4 regions of the Bacillus sp. PK3-067 genome follow, and region 3 is predicted to be linked to each of the others. Evidence: predicted binding sites of a transcription regulator. Region 3 holds the regulator's gene; each other region holds the start of a gene.
The links. Region 3 encodes Rex, which represses fermentation and respiration genes when NADH is low (regulators of the CRP and FNR family bind a similar motif). Its sites were predicted from a motif close to TTGTGAAATATTTCACAA; they were not measured.

Region 1: a site for Rex is predicted at 6,725-6,742, ahead of adhE (bifunctional acetaldehyde-CoA/alcohol dehydrogenase). Genes of this name have one in related genera too.
Region 2: a site for Rex is predicted at 6,775-6,792, ahead of scfA (six-cysteine ranthipeptide SCIFF). Genes of this name have one in related genera too.
Region 4: a site for Rex is predicted at 7,115-7,132, ahead of nirB (NADPH-nitrite reductase large subunit). Genes of this name have one in related genera too.

Annotation. Positions count from the first base shown of each region.
Region 1 covers NZ_CP096491.1:5,881-14,065, forward strand. The annotation lists gene M1D73_RS27910 (ParM/StbA family protein) at 1-300, shown strand, start outside; gene M1D73_RS27915 (hypothetical protein) at 302-739, shown strand; gene M1D73_RS27920 (helix-turn-helix domain-containing protein) at 809-2,476, opposite strand; gene M1D73_RS27925 (hypothetical protein) at 3,579-5,270, shown strand; gene M1D73_RS27930 (hypothetical protein) at 6,390-6,698, shown strand; gene adhE (bifunctional acetaldehyde-CoA/alcohol dehydrogenase) at 6,950-8,185, shown strand, end outside.
Region 2 covers NZ_CP096491.1:40,398-48,582, forward strand. The annotation lists gene M1D73_RS28035 (M60 family metallopeptidase) at 1-1,244, shown strand, start outside; gene M1D73_RS28040 (putative mucin/carbohydrate-binding domain-containing protein) at 1,377-3,743, shown strand; gene M1D73_RS28045 (putative mucin/carbohydrate-binding domain-containing protein) at 3,848-6,166, shown strand; gene scfA (six-cysteine ranthipeptide SCIFF) at 6,841-6,990, shown strand; gene tnpB (IS200/IS605 family element RNA-guided endonuclease TnpB) at 7,223-8,185, shown strand, end outside.
Region 3 covers NZ_CP096490.1:250,240-258,424, forward strand. The annotation lists gene tsaE (tRNA (adenosine(37)-N6)-threonylcarbamoyltransferase complex ATPase subunit type 1 TsaE) at 98-571, shown strand; gene tsaB (tRNA (adenosine(37)-N6)-threonylcarbamoyltransferase complex dimerization subunit type 1 TsaB) at 552-1,244, shown strand; gene rimI (ribosomal protein S18-alanine N-acetyltransferase) at 1,258-1,701, shown strand; gene tsaD (tRNA (adenosine(37)-N6)-threonylcarbamoyltransferase complex transferase subunit TsaD) at 1,701-2,717, shown strand; gene M1D73_RS01495 (ABC-F family ATP-binding cassette domain-containing protein) at 3,197-5,122, opposite strand; gene M1D73_RS01500 (redox-sensing transcriptional repressor Rex) at 5,310-5,939, shown strand; gene M1D73_RS01505 (YdiK family protein) at 5,969-6,160, opposite strand; gene M1D73_RS01510 (CPBP family intramembrane glutamic endopeptidase) at 6,157-6,906, opposite strand; gene groES (co-chaperone GroES) at 7,296-7,580, shown strand; gene groL (chaperonin GroEL) at 7,619-8,185, shown strand, end outside.
Region 4 covers NZ_CP096490.1:1,980,149-1,988,333, forward strand. The annotation lists gene M1D73_RS10305 (AEC family transporter) at 1-813, shown strand, start outside; gene M1D73_RS10310 (STAS/SEC14 domain-containing protein) at 1,039-1,458, shown strand; gene M1D73_RS10315 (precorrin-2 dehydrogenase) at 1,645-2,118, opposite strand; gene M1D73_RS10320 (sirohydrochlorin chelatase) at 2,111-2,821, opposite strand; gene M1D73_RS10325 (uroporphyrin-III C-methyltransferase) at 2,818-4,242, opposite strand; gene nirD (nitrite reductase small subunit NirD) at 4,301-4,618, opposite strand; gene nirB (NADPH-nitrite reductase large subunit) at 4,634-7,039, opposite strand; gene ric (iron-sulfur cluster repair di-iron protein) at 7,248-7,955, opposite strand; gene M1D73_RS10345 (excalibur calcium-binding domain-containing protein) at 8,159-8,185, opposite strand, start outside.

The DNA.
Region 1 (8,185 bases), on a different replicon from region 3:
CATAAATACCATGAAGAGGCAACAACACACTTTAATATTACAAAAGTGGAACAAGCTGAACTAATCCTAGAAGATACAGATGAAAAATATGTAAACAATACAGCCAGTGAAGCTGAAGTTTTATGTGTGTATGGTGGGGGAAGTATTACTTTTAAAGATGAATTATATAATCAATTATTAGAGTATTGTGAGCGAGTGGGAATGTACTTATTGTGGATTCCAGAGAAATACGCTGTAGATATGAATGCTAAGGGGATGCAAATTATCAAGAAAATTCTTTCTCGAAAAAAGGTGAAATAGTATGTCCGACAAAAAAAGAGAATCCTTCTTCTGGAACCTCAAGAAGATTGAGAATGAAGAATTCTTTAAATGGTTCGAGTCACAAAGCAATATAGCCGATTCTTTGTATAAACTTGTTTGCTATTTTATTGATAAACACGGATTACAAGACGTGGCTGATTATAAGATACAGCAACAAATGCAAAAAGAAATTTTACTTCAAGATAAAGACTTTTTAAATGATGTTAAGCGTATACTTTTAAATAATTCAAACCTTACTATTCAAAAAGAAAGCCAAGCAAATGAAGAAGAGGTAGCCGATTCAAATAGAATAATCTCATCTAATGAAAAAAATTCTACTTCTAAAGATACACATATAGAAAATGAATCAACAGCTGAAAAAGCGGTACTAAAAGATGAATATGAAGACCTGGATACAGCCAATTTATTTGGTAACTAATGTTATAAATCCATGATAAAAAAGAGTCCCTAAAATAGGGACTCTTTTTATCATGGATTTAAGCTTTTTCTACATCTTATCAATAATAATTTGTCTTTTATACCACTGATTTAATTTATCTTTAGCCATGCCTGAAAGGCGTTTTGTTTTCTTATTATAAAACCTAGAAAGGGTAGGTTGTGATATACCTATTTCTTTTGAAAGTTCTCGCATTGTAATATTTTTATTCATATGGAAGAATGATATTTTTTCTCTAATTGAATTTTCATAATCATCAATATCTAAAGTGTTATTTTCTATTTTCACTGGAGACTCTTCTTGTATGATTTCTACTGTTTTTTTCTTCGCTATTTTTTCTATTGAATTCATTAATTCTTTCGGCGGTAAAATTATTATACCTATCTGAGCATAATAGTTCTTAAACCAATTCTTCTTTGTTAACATTTCCTCTTTTAAATCTTCACTGTACTCCCAATGTGATATTACCTTTTCCTTCTCTAAATCAATAAGAACATTTTCTAACTGTTCACGAATACGATTTGGCTTTTGATTTTGATTTATACCCATGACAGCCAGTAATCCCTTATCTCCTCCTATAGAGTAAGGCCTTTTTAAACTAGAGAACATTTGACGAATTCTCCATTGCCAAGTTAAATAACGAATCAATCTCTTATGATATTTATGTCTATAACTATTATATTCTAACGCTTTTTTTGATAATAGTGCCGTTGTACTACTAGAACCATATAAATAACTTGATAAGAAGCTCCCTGGCTTAATCCTGCAAGATTCTATCCCCATATATTCGTTAGTGTTAGTATCTCTCCAGAGTACCACAGAATCTAATACAAAAAGCCTCTTTATAACTTCTCGCTTTACTTCATAATGTTTACCTGCTTCAGCTCGATCATTTAATACAACTACCTCATTATCATCATTTAAATAGATAAAAATACTTGCTAAGGCAGCAATACGTTTGGCAACCTTTATTTTATCTTCTGCTCGATAATATTCTGTATTATTAGCCTTTGCTTTAGGTATGCTACACATTTCTAATACCTGATTATATGAAAAATCTATGAATTCATCAGGAGACTTTGCCTCTTTTAACCACTGAATAGTAATTGCATCTAAACAGTCAGCAGTTAAATCATCCATATTACTCATTACACCATCAACCAATGTATTCCAACGAGCAGCTTCTTCAATATTTATTAATCTTAAATCTTCATCTTTATGTGAAGAAAGTTGTGCAACTCCACTACTATCTTTCGTTTCAATTGGATAAGATTTCAACTTTGTATTTTCATCTTCTTCAAATTGATTCTTTGCTATGCCATCTCTTAATTTATAATAAACCGCAGAATTATTCACTTCATAGTAATTCTCGTGCTCTAAACTTGTATTAGATTCCTTTGGTTCCTGCACAGTTTCATTGTTAGCTCTTGAAAACTCTTGCTCCACAAATAATCCTATCGCCACATCAATTTCAATTTGGTAAGCTTCTATGTTAGTGAATATTTCCAAAGAGGAGATTCCCTTTTTTTGTTGCTGTTCAAGCCACTGTACAAGCATTGAAAATGATGGGGAAAAATAGTCCGAAGTTACGATCCTACTAGTATCTTCTTTAACTTCTAAGTAATAAGCATTCCATTTATACCACAATTGTTCATTATGTTTATAGATAGGTGCTGATATTACTAATGCATCTTTAAACAATTGTAGAACATTATCCATATACATCCTTCTCCTTATTTAATTTACAATTGAGAATGATTTAAACTTAAATCTATATAGCCTTATGATGTTCCTATTCATGAAAATAAAAAAGAATACAGTAAGTTCTATCCAACCATCCTTTAGTGATAATCTAGCACGTATGCTTATAACCACTTCTTTTACTGATTATACAAGACTGTATCCATTTGGAAAAGGTAAGACGTTATAAGAAACCTAATATTTTTCAAGGAATTAGCTGAAACATGAAATTCTTTTGCGGTATCATGTCCCTTTTGATTAAACATGAAAAAGCTAGGTTATTCATGTTTAAAAATTGCCCTTGTATATATGGTAATACTCATTAAAGTTTGCATACAAAGTGAAAATTTATAGCGGTATCATGTCCCTTTTGACTAAAACATGAAAAAATCCTGTCTTAAATGTTTCATGAAATTAAACTATATATTTTTTTCATAATCTTTTTTACCCTTGATACAAAAGGGTTTCTTCTATATTCAAGGTATGAAACAAGAAAATTTATAGCGGTATCATGTCCCTTTCTTGTTTCATAAATCCTCCTAAACCCCTTATATACCATACATTTATACAACATCTTCTCAAATTTCAGGGAATTATAAAACATGAAAATTTATAGCGGTATCATGTCCCTTTCTATCTGAAAAGATGAATCACCCCTAGCGGTATCACGTTCCTTTTATAAATACCAAATTTCATATAAATCCCTTTAACATCAATGTTTATTGACGATTTTCATGTAAATTATAATAAATAGAAATATGAAAATCCACAGCTCTATCATGTCCCTTATATTTTTATGAAAATAAGCTTCCAACCCCATTAGAACAACGTTTATTAGCATTTTACAACTCATTTTCTTATTTATTCGGAACATGAAAATCCATAGTGATATCATGTCCATAAAAAAAATAGAACAAAACCCGAAACCCCTTGGTATGAAAGGGATTAACGTACATTTCATTTTTTCATGTTGGCTCTTAAAGGGGCCCATTTCATCAATTTTTGATTTGCTATAATTATAATCGGTATATTTTATATTGTACGGATAAGTATATTTTAATTTGTATAGGAGGTGAAAAAGATGAGCAAATCATTTGTTATTCGTAATCAACGTAGTCTAGATGGACAATCTACTAATGCGGTTATAGTTACATTAAAATCTTGGCAAGCACTTGTTGATGCATTAGAAGGAAAATACTATAGCTATAAAGATACATACCTTGAAGATATTATTAATCAAATGTCTTATGAAGAACGTATTGCGGATATCGATGGATTTGTTGCACAAGCAAAGCCATCTTTTTCACGTCATACTATTTCAAAAACAATGGGAAGAAAACATAAATTGTACGGTATTACAAATGCAGATCTTGAAGTATTCCTTTACCTACATAAAAAATGCTATACGAATGGTATTATTCCAAACGTAACAGTACATATGCTTTGGGAAGACTATAAGCGATACAAAGAAGAATTGGCATGTATACAGCATTCTCAATTCTATATTGCATTAAAAAAATTAAGCCTACATAACATTATTACGATTGAAAATGAATTAGATAGTCGATACACAATTAAAATAACTCATTTTATGAATGAAGAAACAGAAAAAGCAAATCCTTATGTTTACATTAGTCCTGTAGTCTTTACAAAAGCTTTCTTTGAACTTTCAGTAGCATCTAAGAAGCTATTCTTGGATATTGCTATGCAACAGCATAGAGAAACTACATTAAAACGTTCTTTAGACAAACAGGATGAAAGAGGTAATAAGACTCACTTTGGTGGGATGTACCGCTTTCTACATAAGAAGTATCCACATCAAATTCGTGCAGTTATGAAAGAACTAACGACTGTATTGCCTTGTACAGGAACTCCACTATTCAAAATCTGTAAACTACAAAAAGGGGTTCAAAACAAGAAAAAATACACGACTTTATTTTTATCTATTCATCCAGACTTCTTATGTGGAAAAGAATCAGGCGAACTACAGTATCGTGATCCTTTTACTCCAAAGGTTACGTATGCCCGTAAAGCCCGATTTATTGAATCTACACTACAAGAAATGCATATTGGGGAATTTACACGAGACATGAATAAATTTATTCATGTACTCAAAAATACCTGTCATCGACAAATCCGTAGTGTAATACATAGTTTGCGTGACATGATTGATCGCACTGAAAAATATCCAAGTAAGTTAGTATATACACTGAAAAAATTACTGAATCAAACATCACAGTATCATATTCTTGATACCGCAGCTAAAGAAGGGATTTATCCTCTTATTACACAGCACGTACCAGCAAAACAAAAAGAACAAGCTATATTTGATTTCGGATTGCATTTCTCTATGTACTCTCGCCGAAGCATCAAGAAGCTGTTCCGTAAAACATTTGAATTATTAAAGAACAAATTTGCCGTACCTGTTACAGAGGAATCTTACCATCGTAATTATCTAAGATATCAAGAAGAAACATTATTTAGAAAATACGCTTATGAACAAGGTGCAAATCTAAATGCTTATATGGCTTTAGAAATAGAAATGCGTGAACTTCTAAAAATAAAAGGACATAAAGAACGCTTTATTCCTAGTGATGTACGTGAATTGTTCATTGAAAAGATAGATAAATTACCAAAAGAAAAGCTAAGGGTAATTGAAGTACCTGGTAGCATAAATTTAATTACCTTTATACGTGCCTTGGAACAGCTGATACGTGCTGGAATTCAAGTAACATCAACTGAACAGGTATTAAAAGTAATGGAAGAAATGTAATCATTTTCAGCTCTCTATATTTGAAAAAAATCAAAGTAGAGGGCTATTCGTGTTGGCTCTATCATTCAAAGTCTTTCTATTAGATCCATTTATATACTTTTCTAAAAGATTCTATTGAAAATAGAATCTTTTTTTATGCACTTCTATACAATAAAAGTTATTCATCATTGTTAATTTCCACAATAGTAACTTGAAAAGGCATCCAATACCTATATAAATAGAGATTTTACTCTACATAAAATCATAAGAAAAATTATATTTTTAGTGGATATGTTTATAAAAAGTGTCATTTGTGAATAAAAATATCATACTATTGTTGCTATATAAGGGTTCTATAAGTAAATCTACTAAAATTCATCAAGTTTTATGTGATTAAATATGAATAACTGAATTAAGTGGATTAAATAATGATCATTGTGTATAGCTTGGGGACAAATGAATACAAATTGGGGACAAATATCGAGAATGTTTTCTTATTTACGAATGAATAAATATACTCACTTATGAATTATTTTTCTTCATTTTTTATGTAGGTATAGTGGTATTATTTTATGATTTTATGTAGAAAGGGTGGTACAACAAAGTCTATTTTTACACTCCCATTACATACCATTTATGATTTTTTACAGTAGGGCATGTTAAAAACATTGTCATAGCAAGCTTTATTCTATATTTTATGAACCTATAAAAGTTTTATCTTTATATTTTTAATATATATAAGATATATATTTATATAAGATTTTAAGGAAAGGGGGAATATTTTAGAGAGGATGGGGACAAACAATATATTTTTAAATAAAAAAATAATTTATATTATATATACTAATGTTTTCAAAATTTATTAATAAAAAGTTCTAACTACTATACGCATAAAATACTACTAGATAAATTATATATAAGTGTTAAGAGTCTTCTTTAGTAGAGTTATCACAACAAAGAGATTTACATACTATAACAAATTAATAGTCCTTTACAAAGAGATGAATTACTGTTGCTTTAGGAAATTAATAGTTATAAACTTATAGGCAAAGTCGAGATCCTCGCTATAAGTTTGTAAAAATAGAGTATAAATTTATTATACTCTATTAAATTTTTGATACATGAATAGGAGTGATATTTATGCAACTAAAAAATGTAACACCTATGGGATTAAATGATGATGTATTCAAAACAATTATTAATAAAACTGAAAATACATCTCCATCATTTTTTTTCATAAATCCGTCAGGTAATGTTGTCATACCAAAATATTTGAACAAGGATATATGTATGTATGCAGTTTTCGGTGAAACAATGGTTATAATTGATAATGAAATTGAGATATTAAGGCATCAACAAATATTGTATTTTAATGCTGAGGTGTACATTGAATTGAGAAATAATACAACTGAGAATGTAATTGTATATATTGATGGTGTAAATAAGTAGTTATTGATTATAATTATTATAAATATTTGTGAAATACTTCACAAAAAATACACAATAAAAAATAGTCATTTCATGTATAGTAGGAGTAGTTGAAAATTTCATATTATTATTTGTGAAATACTTCACATGATTTAAGCTTTTAATTAATAGGCAAGATGAAAACAATAAGTTCCAACATTTTAAATCTATTTTTATAGTGATCTGGAGGCTTTAATATGACAAACAAGACAGATGAAAAAGAAGTACAAGCAATGGTCAACGTAGTAATTAAAGATGAAAATGATGTACAAGAAGTTGTTAATACTTTAGTTGAAAATGGAAAAGAAGCACTAAAAGCACTAGAATCTTATACGCAAGAGCAAGTAGATCATATTGTTCATGAAATGGCACTATCTGGATTAGATCAACATATGCCATTAGCAAAAATGGCAGTTGAGGAAACTGGTCGAGGTGTGTATGAGGATAAATGTACAAAAAATATATTTGCGACTGAATATATTTGGCATAGCATAAAAAAAGATAAAACTGTAGGAATTATTCATGAAGATCCATATGAAGAAGTCATTGAAATTGCCGAACCAGTAGGTGTAGTTGCTGGTGTGACACCAGTAACGAATCCTACTTCAACTACTATGTTTAAAGCAATTATTGCAATGAAAACAAGAAATCCAATTATTTTCGCTTTTCATCCATCTGCTCAGCGATGCTCTGTTGCAGCGGCTAAAATATTAAGAGATGCTGCAATTAAAGCAGGGGCACCGGAGAATTGCATTCAATGGATCGAAAAACCTTCTGTTGAGGCAACAAAAAGATTAATGAACCATGAGGGGATTGCACTTGTTCTTGCAACCGGGGGTGCTGGAATGGTGAAATCAGCATATTCTACAGGGAAACCGGCCTTAGGAGTAGGACCTGGGAATGTACCTTGTTATTTAGAGAAATCAGCACATGTAAAACGAGCTGTAAATGATTTAATTTTATCAAAAACATTTGATAATGGTATGATTTGTGCTTCTGAACAAGCAATCATTGTAGATAAAGAAATCTATAATAGTGTAAAAAAAGAAATGCAAGACAACAATTGTTATTTTGTTACTGAAGAAGAGAGAATAAAATTAGAGAAGCTTGTTATTAATGAAAATACATGTGCAGTAAATAGTGATATCGTTGGGAAATCAGCACATTATATTGCATCATTAGTAGGCATTAAGGTACCAGAAGATACAAAAATACTTGTAGCTGAAATTAAGGGAGTGGGTGCAGAATATCCACTATCACGTGAAAAATTGAGCCCAGTATTAGCTTGTATCAAAGCAAATTCACGAGAAGAAGGATTGAAATACTGTGAAGAAATGTTAAATTTAGGTGGCTTAGGGCATTCAGCGGTTATTCATTCTACAAATAAAGAAGTACAAAAACAATTTGGTTTAAGAATGAAAGCTTGTCGCCTTATTGTAAATTCACCGTCAGCACAAGGTGGGATTGGT
Region 2 (8,185 bases), on a different replicon from region 3:
ACTTAGAGAAAAGTGGAGTTTATCCAAAAGCGTTTCAATATCTAGAACAAACGGATAAAAATTATGACGAAATTAGTGATGTTTTTGTAAAACTTGTTATGCTTTGGCAACTACAGTTAGCGTATGGAGAGGATTTCTATCCTAAATTGCATCAATTGTATAGAGACATGCCTTCAAGTGAACTTCCACAAACTGATGAAAATAAAAAACAATTATTTATGATTTCAGCATCAAAAGTAGCCAAACAAAATTTGATTCCTTTCTTTGAGAAGTGGGGATTACGTCCAAATAACGATACCATTCAAAAAGTAGCTGCATTAGGATATCCAATTTTAACAGCAGAGATTTGGAAGGGTACGGATTCTAATCCAATTAAGCCAGATATGTCTAATGTAAACAATATTTTAGAAGGAAACCAGTTTGAATGGTCACTAAAAGGAATTGGTGATTTCGAGTTTGCTAAAATTAATTTCAATAAATCGACAGAAGAAATGCAAGTGGACTTAAAAGCAGGCGTACCGCATCATTATTTTAATGAAACATATGCGAGTATTAAAGTACAAAATGCATCAGGGAGAGTAGTATACAATAAAGACATTTATGGAAATAAACAACAAAATGCTGAATCGCAAAAAGTTTCAGTCAAAGTAGGAGATTATATAGAGTTAACACATCTAGAAGGTGTGCATAGAGCTACTCTCACAAATGTAGATAATAGTAAACAAGAGAGCTTTGGAAAAAAAGTAATATACGAAGTTACAAAGGAAGGTCTGAAGAAAGTAAATCAAATTGTTAATCCGAAACCGGACACAGAAGCTCCAACACAGCCACAAGGATTATATGCAAGCAACCTTACTTCTAACAGTGTAGAGCTAAAATGGAATTCTTCTACAGATAATGTAGGTGTAAAAGAATATCAGGTATTACGCGATGGACAATTGATTCAAACGGTACAAGGAACGACGTTTACTGATCAAAACTTAACAGTTAATAAGGAATATAAATATGCAGTGAAGGCTGTAGATGCAGCTGGAAATACATCAATCCAAAGTGAAATTCTTCTTGTAAAAACCAAAGATCAAAATGTATCTTATGAAAAATGGGATCCAAAGAAGGCATATACAAAGGGCGATAAAGTAGAACATCAAGGGACAGTGTATGAAGCTGTTCAAAATCATCAAGGAAATGGTGACCCGAATTGGATATTTGCACTATCGTTATGGAAAACCATTACAATCAATTAATATGTAAGAATCAGATGTGAAGATAGAACAACATCCAGTAATTTAAAGAATTACTGGATGTTATTTGAATTTTGATAGATTTCTCTACTAAGTTATTATTCAATAATAAAAATTAGAAAAGGATGTAGATTAGTGATTAGTCAGAAAACGAAGAAAAGATTTAATAAAGTTATTATAATGACCGCAGCATGTAGCATGTTTTCTATGTTTGGAACGTCTATTTTACACACTAAAGCTGCAACACATTCAGCTGCTCCAGCAGTTTATGTGAGTCCCCAAAATATACCTGCCTCAGATATTATTAGTATAGACTGGTCACCAGTTCAGACACCACCTTATACGTACTGGGCTGTACACAACTGGAATGCAGGTGGTGAAGCTGGAGGATATGCTGGTTTTCAACAACAAAGTGGGTTTGATGAAAATGGAAAACGTACTTTACATTTTGCCTTATGGGATCCAATTTCCTCTAAAGAAGCAATAAAGGCCGAATACTTATCTCCGAATTCGCAAGCCGGACCCTTTGGAGGAGAAGGTACAGGAATGAAGGTTCAAACAACTTATGGTTGGAAAGACTACAATTGGTACACAATGACAATGCGTTCATGGCAAGAAAATGGTCATACTAAATTTGGACAATGGATGAAAGATGTAACAAAGAATAAATGGCATCAAATTGCAATTATGGACTTTCCGGTTGCTAATGTTGCATTTAATCATGGATTAGGAATGTTTCAAGAAGACTGGGCTGATAGTGGACAGAATGTTCGAGAAGCGCGCCTGAAAAATGGTTATAGCCGAAAATTAGTTGATAAACAATGGAGTTCTTGGAATAATCAAAGTATTTCTGGAACGCATGATAACACTTATCAATATGATGGGGGATCTACTTCAGAATATGTATGGGTCAAAGCAGGAGGTAATACGCAGTCTACTATTGGGTCAGGAAAAACATTCACGTTAAATCAACCTAGCCAACCTGAAATAGGAAAACTAGATTATGATATAAAGTCTATGTATTATGAAAATGAAAAATTAAATATATCTTGGCAACTAAAAGATAGTAGTACACCTCAATTTAAGGGGAAAATTGAAATTTATAATAATGAAAATATGACGGGCCAACCTATTAACGTAATTGATGGCATTAAATCTTATCAAAATGGAATCAGTCAATCTATATCATTACCAACAAATGCTTATGCAAAAATTGGATTAACGGATATATTTGATCAAACTGTGGAAAAAAAGGTGCAAATCAAAAATGAATCTCTAAACATTTTAGAAGGGGATAAATTTGCATGGTCGATGAAGGGTATAGGAGATTTTGAATTTGCAAAACTTGATTTAAATAAATCAACAGAAGAAATGCAAATTGATCTAAAAGCAGGTGTACCACATGACTACTTTGATAGTACATATGCAAGTATTAAAGTGCAAAACACATCAGGTAAAGTGGTATATAACAAAGAGATTTATGGAAACAACCCGCAAAATGCTGAATCGCAAAAAGTTCCAGTTAAAGTAGGCGATTATATAGAGTTAACACATCTAGAAGGTGTACATAGAGCTACTCTTACAAATGTAGATAATAGTAAACAAGAGAGCTTTGGAAAAAAAGCTATATACGAAGTTACAAAGGAAGGCCTGAAGAAAGTAGAAAAAATGCCAGAAGCAACAATTTTAGAAGGAAACAAGTTTGCATGGTCATTAAAAGGATATAGTGATAGAGAAATTGCAAAAGTAGATTATGATAAAACGGTAGAAGAGATGAAGGTAAAACTAGAAGCAGGTGTACCACATTCCTATTTTGCTAGTACGTATGCGAGTATTAAGGTCCAGAATTCTTCTGGTAACGTTCTGTACAATAAAGAGATCGTAGGAAATAAACAACAAAATGCTGAAAGCCAAAATGTGCCCGTCAAGGTAGGGGATTACATTGAATTTACCCATATAGAAGGAGAAGCAACAAAGGAAAAAACGCGAGCAACTTTAACTAACCTTGAAAATAACAAAAATGAAACCATTGGAAAAACGGCAAGATATCAAGTTACAAAAGAAGGCCTGAAGAAAGTAGAAAAAATGCCAGAAACAACAGTTTTAGATGGAAATCAATTTACTTGGTCTCTAAAAGGATATAGTGATAGAGAAATTGCAAAAGTAGACTATAACAAAACAACAGAAAAAATGCAGATTAAATTAGAAGCGGGTATACCACATTCCTATTTTACCGATACGTATGCAAGCATTAAAGTCCAGAATTCATCCGGTAATATTTTGTACAATAAAGAAATTTTAGGAAATAGACAACAAGCTGCTGAGAGCCAAACTGTACCCGTCAAAGTAGGGGATTGTATTGAGTTTACTCATATAGAGGGAGAAACACAAAAGGAAAAGACACGTGCCACACTTACTAATCTTGAGAATAGTAAGCAGGAATATATAGGGAAGAAAAAAATATATCAGGTTACCTCTATGGGATTAGTAATAAAGTCATAGATTTCATTACAAAACTTAAATTATTAATTTATATATTATATAAAAATCTTAACTATTATACGTATTAAAAAATTTTCAACAGAAAATAGATTGGCGGGTATAGTATGAACATATTCAAAGGGTTTCTAATTTCATCAATTGCAATGACCACATTTGTAGGAACAGATCTAATCCTACAAAATGATAGTATTCATAATAAAGTTTACGCTGAATCTTATAATGTCACATACAAAGAAAGAGATTCACAGGAAGAAAGATTAATTGTAAAGTTTAAAAATCAAATTGACTTACCTTATGAAGATGGTATTGAGAAACGAATAAAAAATGGAGATTATGATAACAATTTAAAGAAGTTATTTTCCGAAAATACAGAACTTACTTTGAATCGTCTGTTCTCATCTGTAAATCCAATAGAGATTCAAAAGTTATCAGTACAATCTAAATCAGTTGCTAATGAATCAGCTAATAATTTATTAAATTATTATATTGTACAAGCTCCTAATAACATAGAAATAGAATTATTACTGAAAAAATTTGAAACATCTCCTCTCGTAGAGGAGGCTTATATACAAGAAAAACAAATTTTGACACCCCCTGAAATACAGTTACCAAATTTATCTGTTAATCCGTACGATGATCCTAGATTTAAAAATCAAGGATATCTTGAAGCGGCACCAAAGGGAATTAATGCCTCGCATGCTTGGAGCATTAAAGGTGGTGACGGGAAGGATACAACTTTTGTGGATATGGAATATGGATGGTTATTGAACCATGAGGATTTAGTTAATAAAAATATTAAGCTTATGTCGGGACAAAATATAAGCCAGCATAGAGCTCATGGGACTTCTGTATTAGGAATTGTTTCATCTGAAGATAATCAAATTGGAAATATTGGAATTGCACCAAAAGCAAATGTAAAAGTAATATCCCAGATCAGGGATAATGGAATTTATAATACAGCGGATGCTATTTTAAGTGCTGTACATAATTTACAAGCGGGAGATATTCTTTTATTAGAGGCACAAGCTTCGTATGATGGATATGGGGATAAATATTTACCTGTAGAAGTACATCCAGATATTTTTGATGCAATTCGTGTTGGTGCAGATAAAGGGATTATTATTATAGAAGCTGGCGCAAATGGTTCAAACGACTTAGATAATTTTAAAGATCGTAATGGAAAAAAAATCTTAAATCGAAATAGTCCAGACTTCAAAGATTCAGGTGCTATTATGGTTGGGGCGGGATCATCAACTGTTCCACATAAACGTTTATGGTTTTCAAATTATGGAAGCCGATTAGATGTATATGGATGGGGAGAAAATGTTGATACAACATCAGCAAATCCAAGTCAAAATACTACAAATTTATATACATCAACATTTGGTGGAACATCAAGTGCTTCACCAATTATTGCTGGAGCAGCAACTTCGATTCAAGGTATTGCTAAAGAACATCGAGGTTCTCCTTATACACCAGCCGAATTAAGAAATATCTTAAGTAATCCAAATACAGGAACAAAATCTCAAGATCCGTGGAATGATAGAATAGGTGTTTTACCTGATCTAAAATCTATATTAGATAACTTAGGTTTTAATTCAGATATACCAAACTCTTCTAGTATTTTAGAAGGAAAGCAGTTTGCATGGTCGCTGAAAGGGATTGGAGATTTTGAATTTGCAAAAGTAAATTTAAATAAATCAACAGAAGAAATGCAAATTGATTTAAAAGCAGGTGTACCACATAACTACTTTGATAGTACATATGCAAGTATTAAAGTGCAAAACACATCAGGTAAAGTGGTCTATAACAAAGACATTTATGGAAACAAACAACAAAATGCTGAATCGAAAAAAGTTTCAGTCAAAGTAGGAGATTATATTGAGTTAACACATCTAGAAGGTGTGCATAGAGCTACTCTCACAAATGTAGATAATAGTAAACAAGAGAGTTTTGGAAAAAAAGCCATGTACGAGGTTACAAAAGAAGGCCTGAAGAAAGTAGAGAAAATGCCAGAAACAACAGTTTTAGATGGAAATCAATTTGCGTGGTCTTTAAAGGGATATAATGATCGAGAAATCGCAAAAGTAGAGTATAACAAAGCAACAGAAAAAATGCAGATTAAATTAGAAGCGGGTATACCCCATTCCTATTTTACTAGTACGTATGCAAGCATTAAAGTTCAAAACTCATCGGGCGATATTTTGTATAATAAAGAAATTGTAGGAAATAGACAACAAGCTGCTGAAAACCAAACCGTTCCCGTCAAAGTAGGAGATTATATTGAGTTTACTCATATAGAGGGAGAAGCACAAAAGGAAAAGACACGTGCCACACTTACAAATCTTGAGAATAGTAAACAGGAATTTGTGGGTAAGAAAAAAACATATCAAGTTACTCCTACGGGATTATTAATAAAATAGATTAAAAGGATGTCTAAAAAAATAGAATTTTTTTGGACATCTTTTTTATTAGTAAAAAAGCATTAATTATTGATAGTGATGTATGATGAATTCTATAGGCCTATTAAATATTATATATATCTATACATAATCAAAAAATCAAGTTATAACTAATGTTCCAAGGATCGACACATCTATTTTTGTTTAATCATGTTATACTTTTCACAAGTGAAACGCTACAATATCAAACCCTAGTTTTATGACATCCTTCTGTTGCCACAGTCTATAAAAGGTCAATTCCATTGGGGTTGACTTTTTATAGTTGTAGCAGAAAGCTATAAACGTCCATATTTTTTTATAGGATAAACGTTGTAATTTCACGTACCGTACTTATGAATATATAAATAATTACAACAAACATTAGTCTATATGTAGCTTTTATGGTATATAACTTTTAAATAGATAATATTTGATATTCTCGTAATATTTTAAATTATGGTTAAAAGAAAAGACAGTAAAAGTAGTTTGTTAATACATAAAGTTATTGGTAATATTTAGTGGTTAATTGAAGTGTTGTTAAAAGCATGAATAGAATTAATACACCAAAATTGAAGAACTAAGGCATATCATTGTGAATATTTTCACAATGATATGCCTTAGTTCTTCAAAATTATTTCAAAAGGAGGTTATAGGTAATGAAAAGAATTATAACACTGAGCACTTGTAAACTGCAAGATACTATAAAACATGGTGGATGTGGTGCATGTCAGACATCTTGTCAGTCCGCTTGTAAAACCTCATGTGGAGTTGCAAATCAAAAGTGTGAAAATACAATAAATAGATAGGAAACAAGTAGTATTGTACGCAGTTATATTTTATCATTTTAGCCAAGAAGACTCCTTCCTCAAGGAGCGTGAAGGATCACAGCCCAGTGAGTAGGTGGGAGATGAACTGGCTTCGAACAAGGGATGGCAGGAAGCCATCTTAATTGTTCAACTTACAGAAAGTTTTACTCCACTACCTATCGAATGTACGTTTGGTATATAATAGTCATATACCGAAATGGAGGTGAATCAAATGATAATTAATAAAGCCTATAAGTTTCGTATCTATCCAAATCAAGCACAAGCAATTCTAATTAACCAAACGATAGGTTGTTCTCGCTTTGTATTCAATCATTTCCTATCCCTATGGGATCACGCATACAAAGAGACTGGAAAAGGTTTAACATATGGTACATGCTCTGCCAAACTTCCTGCCATGAAGAAAGAGTTTGTTTGGCTCAAAGAAGTGGATAGTATTGCGATTCAGTCGTCTGTTCGCAACCTTGCGGATGCATATACACGATTTTTCAAAAAACAAAATAGTGCCCCGCGTTTCAAATCCAAGAAGAATAACGTACAATCTTATACCACAAAACAAACAAATGAAAATATTGCCATTGTAGGGAACAAAATAAAGTTGCCGAAACTAGGCCTTGTTCGATTTGCCAAAAGTCGCGAAGTAGAGGGACGTATTGTAAATGCGACTGTTAGACAAAACCCTTCTGGTAGATATTTTGTGTCACTATTAGTTGAAACAGAAGTACAAGAACTTCCGAAAACACATTCTTACATTGGGATAGATGTAGGACTAAAAGATTTTGCTATTTTGTCAGATGGAACACACTATGAAAATCCGAAGTTTTTCCGATCATTAGAAGATAAGTTGGCGAAAGCACAGCGTGTTCTTTCTAGAAGAATGAAAGGATCTTCTCGCTGGAATAAACAACGAGTCAAGGTAGCTAGAATTCATGAATACATATTAAATGCTAGAAAAGATTACTTAGACAAAATCTCAACTGAAATCATCAAAAGCCACGATGTTATCGGTATAGAGGATTTGCAAGTATCGAATATGTTAAAGAATCATAAGTTAGCAAAAGCAATTAGTGAAGTATCTTGGTCACAGTTTCGAACCATGTTGGAATATAAAGCAAAATGGTATGGCAAACAAGTCATTGTCGTATCGAAAACATTTGCTTCCAGCCAATTATGTTCT
Region 3 (8,185 bases):
CAAACTATCCTTAGGACAACTCCTAAGGACTTTTTTATATATTAAAAACCTGTATAATAAAGAGCAGAGAACATTGTGAGTAAAGTAGGTGAAGTCTGTGAGTAAATATGAAGTAACAACAAAATCTTCTGAGGAAACACAAAGGTTATCAGAAAAACTAGGTGAGCTCGTAGAGGCACAAGACGTAATTATTTTAGAAGGAGATCTTGGAGCTGGTAAGACGACTTTTACAAAGGGACTAGCAAAAGGTCTTGGAGTGAAAAGAGTTGTAAATAGTCCTACCTTTAATATCATTAAAGAATATAAAGGAAGATTACCGCTATATCATATGGACGTGTATCGCTTAGCAGAAAGTGAAGAGGACTTAGGCTTTGATGAATATTTCTACGGTGAAGGAATTACGGTAGTAGAATGGGCTCATTTAATAGAAGCATATTTACCGAATGAAAAGTTACAAATTAGTTTATTCCATGCTGGAGATGACACAAGAAAAATTATACTTGAGCCAATTGGAGATCGCTATATTAGATTATGTGAGGAGCTATTACAAGATGAAAGTACTAGCAATTGATACTTCAAATTACGTAATGGGTGTATCCCTTATTGAGGAAGAAAACGTAATTGGGGAAATCATTACAAATTTAACAAAAAACCATTCTGTACGTCTTATGCCAGCTGTAGAGAAACTGTTAAAAGAATGCGGTGTAAAACCGAAGGAATTAACTAAAATCGTTGTAGCTGCTGGACCTGGATCCTATACAGGTGTTCGTATAGGCGTGACAGCGGCGAAAACATTAGCTTGGTCACTTCAAATACCAATTGTAGGTGTATCAAGTTTAGAGGTAGTAGCTGCAAACGGTGCTAACTTTAACGGGTTAATTTGTCCTTTATTTGATGGAAGACGTGGGCAAATTTATACTGGGTTATATACATATGAAGGAGAGCAGTTAACTTCAATAGAAGAAGATCGAATTATTCTTATTGTAGACTGGTTGCAAATGTTAAAAGATAAAGGACAGCCTGTTTTATTTATCGGTAACGATGTTAAATTGCATAAAGAAACAATTATAGAACATTTAGGTGATCAAGCTGTATTCGCTCCATTTACTAAAAATAACCCAAGACCAAGTGAGCTAGCATTCTTAGGATTACAAAAAGAAGAACAAGATGTGCATACGTTTGTTCCAAGCTATCTTCGTTTAGCTGAAGCTGAAACAAAGTGGTTAGAAAGTCAAAACAAGTAGGAGCTTGCAGAAGATGGATATGATATTTAGAAAGATGGAGCTTGATGATATTGCTCAAATTGTAGCTATTGAAGAAGCGTCTTTTTCAACTCCTTGGACTGCAGATGCCTTTCACCGTGAATTAACGATGAATGAACATGCACATTATATTGTGTTAGAAAAAGATGGTCGTGTAGTCGGGTATTGTGGATTGTGGATAATTATTGATGAATCACATATAACAAATATAGCTATTTTGCCAGAATACCGAGGTCAAAAGTTAGGAGATGCCCTATTGAAAGCAGTTATTTCTGAAGCGAAAGAACTAGGGGTAAAAACAATGACACTTGAAGTACGTGTATCAAATGAAGTAGCAAAGCAGTTATACAGAAAATACGGATTTCAAAATGGTGGGATTCGTAAACGATACTATGCAGACAATCAGGAAGATGGTCTCGTAATGTGGGTGAATATATAATGGAAAAAAATACGATTATACTTGGTATTGAAACAAGTTGTGATGAAACAGCAGTAGCAGTTGTTAAAAATGGAACGGAAATTATTGCGAATGTCGTTGCATCACAAATTGAAAGTCATAAACGTTTTGGCGGCGTTGTACCAGAGATTGCATCCCGTCATCATGTAGAAGAAATTACAGTTGTGTTAGAAGAAGCTTTAAAGGAAGCAAACATCACATTCGATGATATTGATGCAATTGCTGTAACAGAAGGTCCTGGTTTAGTAGGAGCACTTCTAATTGGAGTAAATGCAGCGAAGGCAGTAGCGTTTGCACATGATATTCCGTTAGTCGGTGTTCATCATATTGCTGGTCATATTTATGCGAACCGTTTAGTAAAAGAAGTTCAATTCCCGTTATTATCACTTGTTGTATCTGGTGGGCATACAGAACTTGTTTATATGAAAGAACATGGTTCATTCGAAGTAATTGGTGAAACACGAGACGATGCAGCTGGAGAAGCATATGATAAAGTAGCTCGTACGTTATCTATGCCATATCCAGGTGGTCCTCATATTGATCGCCTTGCACATGAAGGAGAACCGACAATTGATTTGCCTCGTGCATGGCTAGAACCGGATTCGTATGATTTTAGCTTTAGTGGATTGAAATCAGCAGTTATCAACACTGTGCATAACGCAAAACAGCGCGGTATAGAAATTGCACCAGAAGATTTAGCGGCAAGTTTCCAAGAAAGTGTAATAGATGTACTTGTAACGAAAGCAGCTCGTGCAGCAGAAGCTTATAATGTAAAGCAGTTACTTCTTGCTGGTGGAGTAGCTGCTAATAAAGGACTTCGTGCGCGATTAGAAGAGGAATTTGCACAAAAAGAAAACATTGAATTAATTATTCCGCCGCTATCTTTATGCACAGATAATGCAGCGATGATTGCAGCGGCAGGGACAATTGCTTATGAACAAGGTAAGCGTGCAACATTAGCCTTAAATGCAAATCCAGGATTAGATATTGAAGCATAGTTATACACATAATTAACCACAGGTTGTGGATAAAACCCATATTATCTGTTGATAATGTGGGTTTTATTGTGTATATAAAATGTTGATAACTTTTTTACTGACTGTGGATAATGTGGAAAAGTTATTTTGATGTTTATTTTATAAAGGTGGATATGTGTATAAACTTGTGGATAAATAGGTTGATGTCAGACCTTTGAATTTGTTCTTTTTCGGGAAATAAAAAGCAAGAAGATATCCCCGAAAAACATTTTGAAACATCTCCCCATTATAGAAGATGCTAATCTTGTCAATCTTTGTCGTTAAAACGATATTTCGTGTCGAATTGTTAATATATATAGGGTTACAATAGATATATTTAAAAAATCGTTAGTATATTCTAAGTTACGATAGATATATTCAAAAAATTGTTTAAGTACTAAAAAAGATGTCACATAGTCAAAAATCCTGACTTATGAGACATCTTCCTTATTTAAATATGCTTATACATGCAGCTCTTCCCATTCTGCCATACAAGTTTCAAGTTGTTCTTGTAGCGTTTGCTTTTTAGTTGTAATTTCACTAGCTTTTTCATAATCTGCATATATTTCTGGTAAGCAAAGTTGATCTTCTAACGTAGCAATTTCTTCTTCTAATTCCACTATACTTTGTTCTAGCTCTTCAATTTTTCTAGTGCGTTGACGCTCTAGTTTTTTACGCTCTTTTTCTTCTAAATAATTTAATTTCTCTTGTGCAACCACCTTTTGAACAGGAACGTCACTTTCTTGCTGTTCAAGTTCTGCACGTTCAATCATTTCATTTTTCTTTTCAACGTAGTAATCGTAATCCCCTAAATATTCCTGTGCACCTTCTGTTGATAACTCAACCACAGTCGTTGTTACACGGTTAATAAAGTAGCGGTCATGTGAGACGAATAGAAGAGTCCCTGGGTAATCAATTAAAGCATTCTCCAAAATCTCTTTACTATTTAAATCAAGGTGGTTCGTAGGCTCATCTAGAATTAACAAATTTGACTTTTGCATCATAAGTTTTGCAAGAGCTAATCGAGCTTTTTGTCCACCACTAAGGGAAGATACTGGTTTCAGTACATCATCTCCTGTGAATAAAAAATTCCCAAGTATAGTACGGATTTCTTTTTCCGGTTGCAGTGGATATTCATCCCATAGTTCATTTAAAACCCGTTTAGAAGATGTTAAGTTTGCTTGTTCTTGATCATAATAACCAACAGATACATTTGATCCGAAAGAAACATCACCATTTAATAGTGGTAACTTATTCACAATGGATTTTAACAATGTGGATTTCCCAATTCCGTTTGGACCAACTAAAGCAACACTATCTCCGCGAGTTAAGCGCATAGTTACATGTTCAATTATAGGGTTTCCATCATAGCCGATGGTTGCATCATTTACTTGTAAAACATCATTTCCACTTTGTTTTTCAATATCGAAGTGGAATGATGCTGACTTAGAATCCCCTAATGGTCTCGTTAATAATTCCATTCTGTCTAGTTGTTTACGGCGACTTTGAGCACGTTTCGTTGTAGAAGCGCGAGCTATATTCTTTTGAACGAAGTCCTCAAGTTTTGCGATTTCATCTTGTTGTTTTTCGTAACGTTTCATTTCTTGCTCATATAATGCTGATTTTAAGTCTAAATATTTACTGTAGTTACCAACAAATCGTCTGCTTTCTTTATTCGAAATTTCATATACTTGTGTAACGAGTTTGTCTAAGAAATAACGGTCATGTGAGACGATTAATATTGCGCCAGGATAACCTTGCAAATATTGCTCAAGCCATGTTAATGTTTCGATGTCTAAATGGTTTGTAGGCTCGTCCAAAATAAGTAAGTCTGGTTTTGTTAATAATAATTTCCCGAGAGCTAATCTTGTTTTTTGCCCGCCGCTTAAAGTAGAGATCGTCGTCTGGTGCGTTTCAACTGGGAAGCCAAGGCCGCTTAAAATGGAGCGAATATCCGCTTCATATTGATATCCACCTTGATCTTTATAATTGAGTTGTAGTTGGTCATAATCAGCTAACAATCTTTCATATGTAGCTTCGTTTGAAAAGTTTTCTTCTTTTCCCATTTCTTGCTCAAGCCTTCGAAGTTTTGTCTCCATTTGCTGTAAGTGGGTAAAGACGGTTAGCATTTCATCCCAAATTGTTAAAGACGTTTCTAGTCCAGTATTTTGAGCTAAATATCCGATTGAGACATCTTTCGGTTTTATAATTTCGCCACCATCATGAGATAATTCACCAGCGATAATTTTTAATAATGTAGATTTTCCTGCTCCATTCCTTCCAACTAATGCGATACGATCTTTTGTTTGTACTTCCAATTTTATGTTTGCAAGAATCGTTTCTGCACCGTATAATTTCGAAAGCGCGTTTACTTGTAATAAAATCAATGTTTTCACCTCAAATAATTTCTTAACTTTGCCATGTTTATATTTCTCAATCATACTAAAAATAGTGTATAGTTTAAAATAAAGAGAGAATACTTCTTCTCTTTATTATACAAGGAATTTAATGAGTGCTAAACTTCTGTATTTGATTAAAGTATATGAATAAAGATAGGAAGAGAGGAGAGGTCATATGGATCAGCAAAAGATTCCACAAGCCACTGCTAAAAGATTGCCTCTATACTATCGATTTATCCAAAACTTATCTCTTTCTGGTAAGCAGCGTGTTTCATCGGCCGAATTGAGTGAGGCAGTAAAAGTAGATTCCGCAACAATACGAAGAGATTTTTCGTATTTTGGAGCGTTAGGGAAAAAGGGATATGGATATAACGTAAATTATTTATTATCATTTTTCCGCGAAACACTTGATCAAGATGATATAACACGTGTAGCACTTATTGGAGTAGGTAATTTAGGGACCGCTTTCTTACATTATAATTTCACGAAAAACAATAATACAAAAATTGAAATGGCATTTGATGTTAGTGAAGAGAAAGTTGGAACAGAAATCGGGGGCATTCCTGTATATCATTTAGATGAATTAGAAGAGAGATTATCAAATGATATACAAGTGGCAATATTAACAGTACCGGCTACAGTAGCACAAGCTGTAGCAGATAGATTAGCTGAAACAAGCGTGCACGGTATTTTGAATTTCACACCAGCGCGATTAAACGTATCAGAGAATATTAGAATTCATCATATTGACTTAGCTGTAGAGTTACAAACATTAGTTTACTTTTTGAAAAACTATCCACAATAAAACGCAGAGGAAGCGACCTCTGCGTTTTATTATTGTTTCTTCTTTGTGAATTTAACTAATATAAGGCGAAGTGCCAAATTAAAATCAATTGTTGCCATAACTGCAAATAGTATTGTCCACATATTCCAGATTGTATCTGTCACGTTCGTAATGGCGAAGCGTGTAAAGATACATCCAAGAAGGAAGTATAGTGCAGCCATGAACAATGGTGAGTTTCTCATACAAAAAATCCTCCGATAAAGCCTTGCATTTTTTCAGCTTCTTTAATCATTTCTTGAATTTGTTCATTGCTCATAAAAATTTGCCCAATAGCGACTAATGTATTCATCGCAACATGAGCTGCAATCGGAACGATAATACGTTTCGTCTTCACATATAAGAAGGCGAATACGAGCCCCATAGCAGTGTATACCAATAAGTGAGTAAAATCAAAATGAATTGTTGCGAATACAAGCGAACTAATGATAGCTGCGATAAAGAAGTTAAACTTCTTATAAAGCGTGCCGAATAGAATTTTTCTAAATACGATTTCTTCTAAGATAGGTCCAATTATAGATACAACAATAAGGAACCAAGGTATCGTTCTTGCGATGTCCATCAGTCTGTCTGTATTCTCAGATCCACGTGGAACCCCAAATACATACATTTCAATCATACCTGCAATGGATTGTGAGATGATTGCTAAGAAGAACCCGATAAAAATCCATCCAATAGTAGCTGGAACAGAAGAGCGCATTGGATCTAAATGCCTGTCACGAATATCTGTTCTAAGTAACCAAAGCACGATACATAATGCAATAAAGAAGCTAATGATTGCCCAGTGTCCCGTTATGATTTGTCCTTTTTCTTCAATGGTAAATCCTCTATTATCATAGAGTCCTGTTTTTAGGAGAAGTGGTAATCCAACAACGCCAGATAACTGCATTAAAATGTATGTAATGATAATCCACCAGTATTGTTTCTTCAAATGGTTTAACCATCCTTTCTAACTATAGTGTATGAGATAAGTTAGGATAACATGTAAATATGCTACCTACGATATAAACCTCTTGAATTATGTTTTTTTCGTAAATCCTTATTTGAAATTATAATAGAAGACAGGAGAAAGTTGTATGTGTAGCGAAAACAACTTAGGGTGTCCTTTCATATTGTAACATACGAGCAGTGGAAACAACGATTCATATAGTAAAGGCAGTATTGTATATAGAAAGTTTATATAGTGATTTGCGAAAAAATTATGATTTTTTTACTTGCAAAAGAAATTGAGATTATTTATTATTATAAGTGTGTTAGCACTCGGATGACTTGAGTGCTAATAAAAGAAATTTACATAACAAAATGAGGAGGTTATTGTTCATGCTAAAGCCATTAGGTGATCGCGTTGTAATTGAGCTTGTTCAAGCAGAAGAAAAAACAGCAAGTGGTATCGTATTACCAGATACTGCAAAAGAAAAACCACAAGAGGGTAAAGTTGTTGCAGTAGGTACTGGTCGAGTGCTTGAGAATGGTGAGCGTGTTGCTTTAGAGGTAGCAGCAGGTGATCTTATCATCTTCTCAAAATATGCAGGTACTGAAGTGAAATATGAAGGTACAGACTACTTGATTTTACGTGAAAGTGACATTTTAGCAGTTATCGGTTAATTATATAAATCTTAAAAAATCCAAGGGGGTCAATTATTATGGCAAAAGATATTAAATTTAGTGAAGAAGCACGTCGTTCGATGCTTCGCGGTGTCGACACTCTTGCAAACGCAGTAAAAGTTACGCTTGGACCAAAAGGTCGTAACGTTGTACTTGAGAAAAAATTTGGTTCACCACTTATTACAAATGATGGTGTAACAATCGCAAAAGAAATCGAATTAGAAGATGCATTCGAAAACATGGGTGCGAAATTAGTAGCAGAAGTTGCTAGCAAAACAAATGACGTAGCTGGTGACGGAACAACAACTGCAACTGTATTAGCGCAAGCTATGATTCGTGAAGGTCTTAAAAACGTAACAGCTGGTGCGAACCCAATGGGTCTTCGTAAAGGTATCGAAAAAGCTGTTACTGCTGCAATTGAAGAATTAAAAACGATTTCTAAACCAATCGAAGGCAAATCTTCTATCGCACAAGTAGCTGCTATTTCTGCAGCTGACGAAGAAGTAGGTCAATTAATCGCTGAAGCAATGGAGCGCGTTGGTAACGACGGCGTTATTACTTTAGAAGAGTCTAAAGGATTCACAACAGAATTAGACGTAGTAGAA
Region 4 (8,185 bases), 1.7 Mb from region 3:
ACACTTATTACTTATTGCTTAATGCCAGCGGCTGTATTTGTGAATATATATGATATTCGTATAGAAACAGGTTTGTTGCTCCAGATAATATACTATTTAATGCTTTATAGTCTGAGTCTGATTATAGTAAGTCATTTCATTTCAAAAATATTAAAGTTAGAAAAAGGAGAAAGTGCAGCTCTAAAAAATAGCATTTCGTTAATGAATTCCGGTAATTATGGGTTACCAGTAAGTCAATTGATTTTCAGTCACAATCCAGTGGGGGTTTCCATTCAAATTTTTATTGTTATTTTCCAGAATCTTTTAACTTATTCATATGGGATATATAACTTACTATCAGCAACAAAAACAATCGGAGGTATTATTCAATCATTTCTAAGACTGCCTGTATTTCATGCACTCGTATTAGGGGTTTTCTTTCAATCTTTTACAATTCAAATACCTAATTCTATCTTTATTCCTCTTAATCAGCTTGCGAATGGTTTTGTTGCAATAGCACTCATATTGCTAGGGGCACAATTATCCAACATTAAGCTTAATTTTTTCCATCGAGTCATAACATGGGCTTTAATTGGAAGGTTACTGATGGGACCATTATTAGCACTTGCCGTAATATACATACTAAACATCGATGGTATTGTTGCACAATCATTATTTATTGCAAGTTCTTTTCCTACTTCAAGAAATACATCAACCATTGCTATGGAATATCAAATAGAGCCTGAATTACATGCACAAATCGTTTTATTTTCAACACTTTTCAGCATTATTACAGTAACTGTCGTTATTTATTTGTCATATATTTTGTTTTGAATATACGTGTTAAAACGAATAGATTTGAGGCGGTAAATGATGGCGGAAATCCCATAGATATGAGAAGAAAACAGTCTATGATATATTGGGTATCGTTTACAATTGTACCATGTCTGATAATCAAGTAGCTTAGACACAATTTCGCTTATAATTGACGTTACATGAGCTTAGTTTGATAGCGGTGGGGTGGGAGTGTCAAGTAAGAAATTTTTCTTTATTGATTTTATGCGGTTTTTCCGCAAAATTGTAACTAAGGGGGATTCCAAGTTGAGTAAACAGAATATCAGCACAACAGTTTCAGGAGATATAATTGTTACCCATCTAGTTGGCAATATAAAAACAGATGATGTGTATGAATGGTTTAATGGTTTTGAGCAGGTTTGTCAGCAATTCATTTCTGAAGGGCGGAAATACAAATTGTTGGTGGATAGAAAAGGATACACGCCAAATCATTTTTCTGTTCAAAAAGTATGGAAAGAGAAGTTCTTCAATGAAATCATTTTGAATAACAGTAAGGCAATTGCATTTCTCCTTGAAGAGGGGGAGATAATGGATTATTTACAACAATCTAATACGAAAGAATCTGTGAGATTTTTTGATGATTATGAACAAGCGCTAATTTGGTTGAATGAATATCCAATATAAAACCTGTATTGAAGCAGTTGCTCTCAAGCAACTGCTTTTTTGTCCGTAATTGTTGCCGTTATTTTTCTTCACAGATTCTTGTCCAATTGTTTGTCTGATCCTAAAAAACGAAACTAAAGCAAAAAGAACAAACGCCTCTAAAAAACGTTTGTTCACAGTTAATTCCTATTTTAGCTAAGTGATAGATTACATTTTATGAGTACGAGAAAGTCTTTTTATAAGTTTAGGAAGGACAGAAGTTAATTCCTGTTTCATACGCTTCGTAAACGATGGGTCCTTACCTGAAGTCGAAATAGTGACAACATATTCATCATTTCGTATAACGCCAGGTGTGTGAAACGATGATGCTGTACCATCACTTACAACGTTAACCCACTGGAAATCATGAGCGGCCTGTTTGACCATCATATTTACAGCATGTTGATTTGTAGCTGCATAAATTAGATGAGCATCTTTAATATCATCATTACTAAAAGTTTTTTGCTTCCAAGTAATATAAGGAAGTTCTTTCATTTCCTCGCAAATCTCGGGGCTAATAACGGTGACGAAAGCGCCTGTATCTTTTAATCCAGACGCTTTTCGATATGCAATTTTACCTCCACCAATGATAACGACCACTTTATTTTGCAGATTAAACATAAGGGGGTACATGTTATACATATATGCATTCCTCCATTCGTTCTAACAATGTTAATTTCATATATGTATCAAACTGTAGGCAATTACAAGTCGTCACGTGATCGTATTTTTTTGTATACAACTTAATTTTTTGAAGCAATAATCCGGTAAAGAGAAGGTAGGGCATGACATATACATGGGATGCAGTTGATGTTATAGTCTTTAGCTCAGCAGTAAAAGAGGGCGTTCCTTTCGTTAAAAAGGAGCATGATACTGGTAGACTGAGTTTTTGTTCGACAGCTGCTCCGATTTGTTGTAACTCATGTATCGGCTGAAAATCACTACTACCTCTCCCTACGAGTAAAACACTACTACCTTGCATTGGCATAGTTTCACGTATTCTTTTCACTACAAGTTCAACCATATGCGGATGCGTACTAAAAGGTTGTACAACTGAAAATGAGATATGTGGATATTGATTTTTCATTTTCGCTATCTCCAAAGGAATATCACGTTTATAGTGAGCTGCTGCAAATAATAAAACAGGTACAATCATTATTTCAGTTACTCCCTCTATTATCGTTTCTGTAACTGCATCCGAAATAGTAGGTGTCGTTAGTTCTAGAAAAGCTATTTTTTGAATTCTTTCGTTTCGCTCTTTCATAACAGATTGAATAAATTGAATGAATTGTTCATTACCTTCTTGTAGCCGGCTTCCATGTCCAACATATACAATTCCTTTCATTGTCTCACCATGTCTTTCTTCATAAGAGTTTCTTGTAATTGATGATCTACGTTATGAAACCCAACTTTATTTGCATAGTGTAAAGTTGGAACGTCGGTATACGAGAATGGGAGAGTAAGAATATTGATAAAGCCAAGGCGTTTTATTTCTGCTAGAAACGTATCAATAGAAGCACGACCTTCAAATACAATGCTATCCCATGAGAATTCAGAAAGAATACGTGAATGAATTTCATCGAAGCGATGATCAATTGTGTACTCATGAGTCATCATATAGGAACCAGCACCAATTTTTTCTTGAATAACAGCAATTCGGTTAATGTTTCGTCCTAAATAAATCGTTGAATTCGAAGAAAATTGCGCAGGTTTACTGAACAATCCATATTGCATGAGCTTTTCTTGAATAGAAAGGTTCATATACTGAAGTTCTGCCTGTAAGGAACGAATATCTTTATGATATTTACTGCATGATTGCATTAAGATGTCTACACTGTCAGCGGAACAAAATACAAGACGATCAACGTTAAAAATCTTATTGATTTGTTCAGAGGTTACTGTGTATTCTTTCTTTTTGAAAGTTGGAATTTGATATGTTTCTGCACCGGACTCTTGTAACTTTTGCTTTATTGCGCTTTTTTTATTTGTTGCAGCTGCAAATAAAACTTTCTTGCCGTGCAATGGTTTACGTTCTTTCCAAGAGATTTGATTCCGCAAAGTAACAACATCACCAACAATTGTCATAGAAGGATTAGAAATATTTTCGTTTTTGACAATAGAAACAATGGTAGACAGTGTCCCTGTGACAACGCGCTGTTTACCAGTTGTACCCCATTCAATGACTGCTACTGGCGTATCTTCTTTTTTTCCTGCTTGTAGTAAGTTTTCACAAATTGTAGGTAAGTTTTTTATACCCATGTAGTAGGCAATCGTGTCGCTATTGTGAGATGAATTATATTTTCCATGATCGGTTAAGGGACCTTTTGCATGTCCGGTTAATAAAGTGACACTATTACTGTAGTCACGGTGGGTGAGGGGAATACCTGCATAGCTACTAGCGGCGATGCTAGATGTAATGCCTGGTACAATTTCATATGGAATATTTGCTGCTGCTAAAGTTTCTGCTTCTTCACCAACACGGCCAAAAATAGATGGATCTCCGCCTTTTAATCGGACAACAATTTTGCCCTCTTTCGCAAATTGAAGAAGGTGTGCGTTAATTATTTCTTGCCGCATAATATGATTCTTTGGCATTTTTCCGCAATACATAAGTTCACATGTTTGTTTTGTATAGCTAAGAAAGAAAGGGTTTAGTAAACGGTCATATAAAACAATATCTGCACGTTTTAAACACTCTATCGCTTTTTTTGTAATAAGCCCTTCATCACCTGGTCCTGCACCAACTAAATATACATATCCGTTCATAATTGCACCTCATCAATTTTTATTTAAAAGGAAGCCAGAGGAGGCTTCCTTTCGAAAATTACATGTATAAATAAATGTCACCGTCAATAACTTCTACTTCGTATGTTTGAATACAGCCGTCATCAGGTTTTTGAACTTCACCTGTTAGTAGTGAGATTTTCCAATCATGCAGTGGACAAAAGACGAATTCTCCAGACACAATCCCTTCTGCTAACGGTCCGTTTTTATGAGGACAACGATTTTCTACAGCTCGAATATCGCCATTTGAAAGGCGGAATAGGGCGATAGACATACCTTTCATTTGCACTTCTTTACCGATTTGAATAGCAAGATCTTCCGCACGCATAACTTTTATTTTTTCTTTCGTGTGTATCATTTAGATCACAGCTCCTTATTTCACAGTTTCTACTTCATACATCGCTTTTAATGATTTCGTTTCTAGTGCTTGTCCCCATGCTTCCGTATATGTTCTACGAGCTGTTTGGAAACGTTCATTTAACGTAGTAACCATACTTGCATCTTGTAGTATTTCTTTTATGTGATCGAAGCCTAAACGTTCTGTCCAGTAGGCGGTACGCTCTCCGTAAATACCAGTTTCACGATAATATTGCATGTAAGCTGCAGCGATGCGAAGGACATCATCTTCAGTAGGGACAATCATTACAAAATCAGCTTCACGTACTTCTGTACCACCATTTCCGCCAATATAAAGTTGGTATCCATTTTCGACACAAACAACGCCAAAATCTTTCGTCAGTACTTCCGCACAGTTACGCGGACAGCCCGTTACACCCATCTTCATTTTATGAGGTGTATCTACCATTTCTAATGATTGTTCAAGGAGCATACCAAGTCCTAATGAATCTTTCGTACCGAAACGGCAGAAGCGAGAACCAACACATGATTTTACATTACGAAGCGATTTTGAATATGCATACCCCGAAGTCATATGTAAGTCAGCCCATACGTTAGGTAAATCTTGTTTCTTGACACCGTATAAGCCAATTCGGCTTGCACCGGTAATTTTCACAAGTGGAACATCATACTTCTTCGCAACTTCAGCAATTTTCATTAAATCATCAGCTGTTGTAACGCCTCCGTACATACGTGGAATAACAGAGAATGTACCATCGTGCTGGATGTTACCATTCATTCTTTCATTAACGAAACGGGACGATTTATCATCTTCATATTCTTCTGGAATCGCCATACGTAAATAGTAGTTTAAAGCAGGGCGGCATTTCGAACAGCCGTCTTCATGTGCAAAACCAAGAACATTTCGTACTTCTTTTGGAGATTTTAAGCCTTTCTCGTGAATGGCTGCTACGACTTCATCACGGGATAAAGGTGTACATCCACACATACCGGCAGATTGCGCTGAGGCATCAAAAGCATCTCCAAGTGTATGAGATAAAACTTGTTCCACAAGTGGACGACATTTACCACAAGAACCTGCGGCTTTCGTACAGCCTTTAACTTCTTCAAAAGTCGTTAACTCTTGTTCTAAAATGGCGTGAACGATTGAACCTTTCGTAACACCATTACATCCACAAATCGTGTCATCCGCACTCATTGTAGCAACGTCAAATTCACTTTCTTCACCAGCTTTGTGAAGAAGGGAAGCTGGTGTATATTCTTGTATATCTTCTTCCTTCTTTAACATGCTAAAGAGACGTGTACCGTCAGCTGTGTCACCATATAAAACGATACCGACGACTTTATTATCACGAATTAATACTTTTTTATAGGAACGTTTACATTCATCAAAGATTGATATTGCTTTCGTTTGATCATCTTCATAAATTTGACCAGCAGAGAATAAATCACAACCTGCAACTTTTAATTGCGTACCGACGATACTGCCCGAATATCCATCAGTTTGTAAATTTGTTATATGTTTTGCTAGTATCGCACCTTGTTCATAAAGAGGAGCAACAAGTCCATATGCGATACCGTCATGCTCTGCACATTCTCCAACTGCATAAATGGACTCATCATTTGTTAGCATATAGTCATTGACTACAATACCGCGATTTACAATTAAACCGGCATCTTTTGCTATTTGCGTATTTGGGCGTATTCCGACAGCCATTACGATTAAATCACAATCTACAACTTCACCATCTTCAAATTGAATGCCCTCAACATGGTCTGTACCAAGAATTTTTACAGTTTTCTTTTCCATTAGAAATTTCATGCCTTGCGCTTCTAAATCTTCGCGCAGAAGAGAAGCTGCTTTCGTATCTAGTTGTTGCTCCATTAAGTTTGGCATTAAATGAACAACATGTACGTCCATCCCTAAGTCAATAAGACCTCTTGCGGCTTCTAAACCAAGTAACCCACCACCAATGACAACAGCCTTTTTCTTTTCATTAGCGGTATCAATCATAAATTGTGTATCTTCAATTGTTCGAAATCCTGTTACACCAGGGAGAGTGGAACCTTCTACAGGCAAAATAAAAGCACTAGAACCTGTTGCGATAATGAGTTTGTCATATGTAAGAGTACGATTCTTTTCTGTAATAATAATTTTTTCTTCTCGGTTAATACTTTGAACTTTTTCATTTGTATACAAAGTTATTTCGTTTTCTTCATACCAACTGTATTCATTCATAATGATATCTTGCATATTTGTTTTGCCTTGTAAAACATGAGAGAGCATAATACGGTTGTAGTTTGGATGAGGTTCATCTCCAAAAATAGTAATCTCATATGAATCACTATCATGTTTTAATATTTCTTCCATACAGCGTATGCCAGCCATACCATTTCCGATCATAACTAAACGTTTTTTCATTTTCGTTTCCCCTTTTTCTGTGAAATGTTGAACAAAGGATTATGTTTTTATTATAGAAAATCAAAAAAGGAAGAGATGTGATGTTTATCACATTTTTATAATGATTCACAAATTGTTAAAATTCGGATTTATTCGAGAGGGATGTGTATAGTCTTTACCAAATGAAAGAGCAGGACATAAGTATGTATACTCATGTCCTGCTCTTTATTTATGCTCTCGTAATGGCACGTGGAAATAAAATATTATTTTCTAAATGAATGTGCTCAAATAAATCAGACTCTAGCGCTTCAAGACGTTGGTAAACAAGTCGATAAGTACCGCAAGCTCCTTCTGGAGGAGTAAAGTCATTTGTAACTTTACGAAGTTCTTTAATAATGTTGCCTGCGTGGTTATGTTCATTTTCCAACTCATCTACTATTTTACGTAATTTCACATAGTTTTCGTCAATTGGATTTTGTTCAAATTCTAAAATTAATGGGAAATCTTCTGTTTCTTCTTTAATTAAATGCTGTTCTAATTCCATCTTTAATTCGTGAAATAGCTTATGAATTTGAGCTAAGTGAGGCTGACTTGCTCCGTGGACGCGTAATACTTTCGTCACATACGGACTTAACTGTGGTAATTCTTCATTTAAATAGCGATGATGCTTATTTATAACATAATCAATCAATTCACGATAAGAAGCATTTTTCCAATCAATTTCAGATTCATTTAATCGTTTCGTATTATGATAAAGCGTATTTAATTCTGTAAGTACTTCTGTTGCTGATAAATTTCTTTCATGAATTGCATCAATAAGTGGTTTATTACCACCACAACAAAAGTCTATTCTATATGATTTAAAAAGATTACTAGCTTTTGGAAATTGTGTAACAATCTCACCGACAATAGAAGTTTCAGTAAATGTATGTTCCATATGAATGCCTCCATAAAGTTTGAATGTAATATCTAAATTAAGAATAGCAATAAATGAAAAACAATGTGGTGATTGAAATCACTTATAATGTGTCAATTTTAAGGATAATCAAATGAGTTTTATAAAAGGAAGAGGGAGAGGGAATTCGTCATAATAGTTTCTGATAATAAAAAAGAAGCTTACTAGAAGCTTCTTTTTTACTACTATTTTTCACATGCAACTCCATCGCC